3 regions of the Undibacterium sp. Rencai35W genome follow, and region 3 is predicted to be linked to each of the others. Evidence: predicted binding sites of a transcription regulator. Region 3 holds the regulator's gene; each other region holds the start of a gene.
The links. Region 3 encodes sigma-54, which starts transcription at its own class of promoters, with help from an activator protein. Its sites were predicted from a motif close to TGGCANGNAANCTGCTTT; they were not measured.

Region 1 (2,276 bases), on a different contig from region 3:
TAATACAATGAATACACTGAGTATGACCATCCCTCCAAAGGTTTTACGAAGAATAAATACTAAGCTGGTGAACATGGTGATTTCCTGATGATTGCAATTGTCGCCAAGGTTAGCGAGCATGTTTCAGGGCGTCGCCCGTTATCCGACGAAAGCCAATAAATAGAGATGAACCTTTGTCTTAGCAGGTTGAAAATAGATTATGTGGACAATGCAGGCTCTCTCAAGAGCGTTGAGAGAGCCTGCATTGCACGGGTAAGTACGTGCTGATGAATTCAATACAGGCATACTTCCAACACAAGTCCGCCTTATAAGTCTTAGGCATACAAGATTCGCCAGATAAGATTGCACGGTGGTTTAGGGTGCGTTGGGAACGGCTTTTTTGTATGTCGTGCCCGAGTTTGCCGCTGGCTGAGTGCAACAGCCCCGTAGTTCTATGCGTCACAGCAGTAGTTTGTATTCTGGAATATGATGTTTATAGATTGGCAAGGATATTATCGGTTTTTGGCCGCAGTTTCTAATTCCGCAATCCGCGCTTCAAGAGTATCTAGTTTGGCTCTGGTTTTAGTCAAAACCTGTGCCTGTATATCAAATTCTTCCCTGGTCACCAGGTCTAGCTTGGAGAAGCCTTGGCTCATCATTGCTTTGACATTTTTTTCTATATCTTTGGCGGGGGAGTTCTCTAAAACCTGATTGATTTTAGATTGAATCTCATTGAAAAAATCAGGCTTACTCATAAGAATCCTTGTAATAACTAAAAATTGCACGATACTGGTGCGGTGATGTGGGCTGATTTATTTTGGATTTGCATTAAATTGGTGCGACGCCTTGGTGCAACTTAAAATAAATCGCCTGCTAACTAGTAAAAAGCATTTTATCGTCATTGGAATGATAGCGCATCCCTTGAATCAAATGCGCACATGACGCCGTTTTGTCCGGTGTTGTCAGTGTTTGCTGCGGGAGTATTGAGATTTTGGCGAATTTTATTTCGTTACTTTGTCTAGTTGGCACGACTCCTGCTAATACCAGCTTGGAATTTACGTTTTCTAATCTGTTTATTAACCAAAAGAGGGACGCGCAATGAAAAAACTATTACTCGCCGCTGCAGTTGCCGCATCGTTCGTGGGTAGTTTGGCATACGCAGAAGATGCAAAGCCAGACAATGAAGTCAGTTTCAATATTGGTGCAGTGAGTGACTACCGTTACCGTGGTATTTCACAAACACGTCTGGATCCAGCCTTACAAGGTGGTGCAGACTATACCCATAACCCGACAGGTTTTTATGCCGGTACTTGGTTGTCTACCATCAAATGGACCAAAGATGCGGGCGGTAGTGGCAACGTCGAATGGGATATCTATGCTGGTAAGCGCGGCGAGATCGTCAAAGATATTTCATACGATGTCGGCGTACTCTCTTATGTGTACCCATCCAACGGTTTGAGCAATGTTCCTGGATTTGCTAATGCGAATACCACGGAGATTTATGGTCAGGTTGGTTATGGACCAATCTACGCAAAATATTCCCATTCAGTGACTAATCTGTTCGGCTTCGTCAACAGTAAAAATAGTGGATATCTTGATATTGGCGCCAATGTTGAATTTACTCCTGGTTACACGCTGAATTTGCATGCGGGTCATCAAACAGTGAAAAACAATACGGCGTATGCATACACTGACTGGAAGGTCGGTGTAACAACTGAGTACGCTGGCGTGACGTTTAGTGCTGCCGCGGTTGCAACTCAGGCAGACAGCGCTTTATATGTAACACCTCAAGGTAAATTTACTGGAAAAACAAGTATCGTTTTGTCAGCCCTTAAATCATTTTAAGTAACGCATTATCTAATCGAGGTCAGCATGAAACTGATTACTGCCATTATCAAACCGTTTAAGCTCGATGAAGTGCGTGAAGCACTGTCGGCTATTGGTGTACAAGGGATTACCGTGACTGAAGTTAAAGGTTTCGGTCGTCAAAAGGGACACACTGAGTTGTATCGTGGTGCGGAATATGTGGTCGATTTTCTACCAAAAACAAAAATTGAAGCAGCGGTTGATGATGCAATCGTTGATCGCGCTATTGAGGCGATTGAGGCTGCTGCCCGCACTGGCAAGATTGGTGACGGCAAAATTTTTGTTTATGACTTGCAGCAAGTTGTGCGTATTCGTACCGGCGAAACCGGCAACGAAGCACTCTGACCGATATTCTAAGATCCACAGGGAGATCACACATGAAGAAAATATTTTGCAAAGCATTAATCAGTAGTGCCTTGCTTTTGTCAGTC
Region 2 (2,276 bases), on a different contig from region 3:
GTAGCTGGATTCACTGGCCAAACCTGCCGCGAACATATTATCGGGATCAAAGCTCGCAGGGTAGTTTGTTATGCCCTCGGTTTTTCCATGTTCGTTGAGTTGCTAAAAACCGATTTTACCGGCATTAATCCGATAGCCAAATTCCCCCGGCATTTTTAAGCGTCGGTCCAGAGTGAATAATGCTGGTATCGTAGTGCTTCATTGGTAATGAGCGCTCTCTATGTCTCGCTGCTACCAGAGTTGCCGCGATAGCCTGACTCACTGTATCCGCCATGGTCATGGCCTCTACATGCGGGATGATTCGTCCGAAATGTTTTAGACAAAATTGGACCAGACCTGTTGGCGACAGGGCTTCCTAGGCATGGCATACCGAGTCGTTACTTTTGACGGCAACGCAAAGCCTGGTCGCTGTAACGGAACCAAAAACATCATCAAACCTTCTGCCGCGCGTACAAAAAAATGGCATCAACAGGGATGCCAGGAAATCCTTGATGAGAGGTCGTTTGCCAATATACAAATAAGTTGTCGGGAATGTTTTGTAAAGCTCGACGATGTAACGAGTAGCGAATGATAGCTTGACTGCCCAGCATGATCATTTTGTTTGAAACGGTATTGAGCATCTTATGCACTTTTATCTTGAGAGCGAAATATGACAATCTAATGGCAATTCGATGCCAAGGTGCATAATGAGTTTTACTTAGCTATGCTATTTATTAGCGATACATATCAAATATAGAGAGAAATGGCGAAAAAAAACCGGAAAAAATCCGGTTTTTTTAAATTACTTTACATAGATTTTTTTCGACGAATCAAGGTCAGTGCCGCTAAACCTAACCCAAGCATTGCAATCGAACTTGGTTCAGGGACATTACTAGCAGCCCCTCCAACTTCATACCCAATATCGACTAAGCCATATTGGTAGTGATTAAGAGCCGATGTAGGGAAGGTGTCTGCTGTACAGTTATTGCAGTAACGCATGTCATCATATTGAATAGCGCCGGTAGGATACCAGGAGGATGGTAAGGCATTACTGAAGTAATAAGCAGCACCAGGGGTGTTTGAAATCCCCATAACAAGGTAATCATGACCAGCCAGGAGTTGTACAGGAGATTCAAGATTTGCCCAATTCCAATCTGCACCGAAAACTGACCCTAAGGTTGTTTGGGCAAGTTCGGTATGTGTTGCAAAATCCCACAATGTCAGAGTATAGCTACCGTCAGTTACAGGGGCTATACCCAGTTGTGTAACCTCAATATCAGCCGCACCTGCTGTGAAGCGCCAGCCTCTGGCGTTTCCAAAAAAAATATTATTAGTATGAAATCCAAATGCTGTTGGATCTTGATCTCCAAGCGAATGAATAGTGGTGGCTGATGCTGATATTACTGTTCCCGCAAGTAATAAAATACCAACTAGTTGAGAGACGATTTTTTTCATCATGATATCCTTTAAAGAAATTTTGTATTTATCTAAAGCAATAAAGATGCCTTAAAAAAATATCGATAAAAAACAATACCTTATCTATTTTTCATGACTGAAATTTATAGATGCTGTAAAGAATTTCGACAGAGATTTGGCTTTCAGTATGAATCTTTGTCTTCACGTTCAAAATAAAAAATAGATGGTTCGGCTTGTACACGCGTCCTTCGTAGATTTTGTAAAGGTGGCCGGGCTGATTTCTGTCAGATGATTAATTTGGTTTTTTTAGCACCTCAATCAAACCATCAGACGCATCTTCGATGTAATCCAGTACCTGATCAAAACCGCGAGCGCCGCCGTAGTAGGGATCAGGTACTTCGTCTGCATCATTGTGAGTGGCATAGCTCATCATCAAACTGAGTTTGTGTTGATATGCCGCGGGGCAGATTTTTTCTAGCACGGCGAGATTATGTTTATCCATCGCGATGATTAAATCGAATTTGTCGAAGTCATCTGCAACGACTTTACGCGCTCGTTGACTGGATAAGTCGATCCCGCGTTTCATCGCGAATTGCTGAGATCGCAGATCTGGTTGTTCACCAATATGATACGCATGCGTGCCGGCGGAATCGAGCTGTAATTGATGACCTAAACCTGCTGCGTCGGAGCGCGCGCGAAATACACCCTCGGCCGTTGGCGAACGGCAGATGTTTCCCATGCAGACAAAAAGTATCGCCAGTTTTTTTTCAGAGTTCATGATCGTATAACTATGTTTGTTAATGAGAATTTGGAATGTAGTTTTATATTGATATTGTAGGTTGATACTCGCAGTTTGGTATGTCACGTAGATGCAGCGAAAT
Region 3 (2,276 bases):
TTTTCCTTTTCCCGGAGCTTGTCTACCGTCAGGATGACGGCGATATCAATGACTTGATCGAAGTGTCGCCTGATGCGCTCAAGCTTGTTTTGTACATGTTCACGTATTGCAGGAGTTACTTCGAGGTGATGTCCACTGATGGTGAGATTCATACTACGCTCCTATGGTGATGTTACTTGCTATAAATTTCTTCAGCATTTGCTCTGATGCATCGAGCTAAATTATATATAGCAATACAAAACGTAATTTCAAGGCTTAGTTACAAGACTAAATTACAGGTGTTCATTACAAGGATTTGCGCAGGCTTACTGGAGGAATTTTTAGGGCTTCACGGTATTTGGCAACAGTGCGTCGCGCAATGACCATGCCTTGTTCACCCAGCATGTCTGCAATTTTGCTATCAGAGAGTGGGCTTTTCTGGTCTTCTGCTCCTATCAACTGCTTGATGAGTGCACGTATCGCGGTGGAAGATGCTTCCCCCCCCGTTTCCGTCGCGACATGGCTACCGAAGAAATATTTCAACTCAAACATACCATGCGGGGTAAGCATGTATTTTTGAGTCGTTACACGAGAAATAGTACTCTCGTGTAAACCTAGTGTATCAGCAATTTCGCGCAAAACAAGAGGGCGCATCGCAACCGCACCATGAGTGAAAAAATTACGTTGTCTTTCGACTATCGCTTGTGCAACGCGCAAGATAGTATCGAAACGTTGCCGCATGTTTTTGATCAGCCAGCGCGCTTCCTGCAACTGCGATCCCATCGTCCCGTCACCACGATTTTGTTTCATGATGTTGGCATACATACTATTGACGCGGAGCTTGGGCATGACATCCTGATTCAGCAAAACCTGCCAGCCGTTCGCTGATTTTCTGACAATCACATCAGGGACGACATAGTCTGATGAAGCCGTTGCAAAATCCGCACCTGGCTTAGGATTACACTGGCGAATCACTACCTGCGCCTCACGCAAATCTTCATCATCACAATTGAGAATTTTTTTCAGTTTATTGAAATCTCGCTGTGCAAACAACGTGATATGTTCTTCAACAATCTTCAGCGCCAGGCGACGTGTTACGAAGGGAATCTTAGGTAAGCGTTTGATTTGCAGAGCCAGACATTCCGACGGTGTGCGCGCACCAACCCCGGCAGGATCAAAGCTTTGCAGCATCGTTAATGCGAAAGATAATTCCTCTGGTTCTACACACAACTCAAGCGGCAAACTCGCATGAATTTCATCCAAGGTCTCCATCAGATAACCACTGGGATCCAGCGCATCAATCATCAGTTCAATTAAAGCACGATCACGCGGTTCGCGAATATTCAGCCGCATCTGTTCCAGCAAATGATCTCGCAAACTGGTTTGCGCAGCTTCTAATTGCGGACGTCCATCTTCTTCCTCTGAGGACTTACTGCCTAGCGGCACATCATCAAAGCTCCACTCTTCTTCGTTGGCGCTGGTGCTGTCCGCAGATGAAGCAACTTCCGTGTTATCACCGCTGTCAGCAACTGGAGCGGCAGTCTCGGCACCGACTTCCTGTACTGCAAATTCCGACTCTGAATTATTGCTAGTCGTGCTAATCGCGCCATCGGCCAGCAATCGCACTGCATTATCCATGGGGTCATCAACCCGCTCCAACATGGGGTTATCAGTTAATAGATTTTCCAGTTCCTGATGTAATTCCAGCGTGGATAACTGCAAAAGACGAATTGATTGCTGCAATTGCGGCGTAAGCGCCAGGTGTTGTGAGGTACGTAGTTGCAGGCTTTGTTTCATCATCATCTCGCTTCCCGCTACATGCGGAAATGCTCTCCCAGATAAACCCTGCGTACGGATTCATTCGTGATGATATCTTCCGGCTTGCCACTCGCCAGCACCGCACCTTGATTGATGATGTAAGCGTGATCGCAAATACCCAAAGTTTCGCGCACATTATGATCGGTAATCAACACACCAATACCACGTTCCTTCAGGAAGCGTACGATGCGCTGAATCTCAATCACCGCAATCGGATCAACACCTGCAAAGGGTTCATCCAGCAACACAAAGCGAGGATTTGTTGCCAGTGCCCGGGCAATTTCTACCCGGCGACGTTCGCCGCCAGACAAAGAAAGTGCTTGATTCTCACGTATGCCCTCAATCTGCAAATCGGCCAGCAAAGTATCCAGACGTTTCTCAATTTCGGCTGAATTCAGAAACTTACCATGCTCATCCTTTTGCAACTCCAGCACCGCACGGATATTGTCCTCGACCGTCAGTTTACGAAATACCGATGC

Region 1: a site for sigma-54 is predicted at 1,003-1,020, ahead of ACO0K3_RS10655 (TorF family putative porin). Genes of this name have one in related genera too.
Region 2: a site for sigma-54 is predicted at 1,469-1,486, ahead of ACO0K3_RS11295 (PEP-CTERM sorting domain-containing protein). Genes of this name have one in related genera too.

The regions. Positions count from the first base shown of each region.
Region 1 covers NZ_JBMPPC010000004.1:245,596-247,871, reverse strand. The annotation lists gene ACO0K3_RS10665 (sensor histidine kinase) at 1-75, opposite strand, end outside; gene ACO0K3_RS10660 (accessory factor UbiK family protein) at 492-734, opposite strand; gene ACO0K3_RS10655 (TorF family putative porin) at 1,078-1,824, shown strand; gene ACO0K3_RS10650 (P-II family nitrogen regulator) at 1,852-2,190, shown strand; gene ACO0K3_RS10645 (ammonium transporter) at 2,223-2,276, shown strand, end outside.
Region 2 covers NZ_JBMPPC010000004.1:402,306-404,581, reverse strand. The annotation lists gene ACO0K3_RS11295 (PEP-CTERM sorting domain-containing protein) at 787-1,437, opposite strand; gene ACO0K3_RS11290 (low molecular weight protein-tyrosine-phosphatase) at 1,688-2,173, opposite strand.
Region 3 covers NZ_JBMPPC010000002.1:629,624-631,899, forward strand. The annotation lists gene hpf (ribosome hibernation-promoting factor, HPF/YfiA family) at 1-152, opposite strand, end outside; gene ACO0K3_RS06765 (RNA polymerase factor sigma-54) at 286-1,776, opposite strand; gene lptB (LPS export ABC transporter ATP-binding protein) at 1,794-2,276, opposite strand, start outside.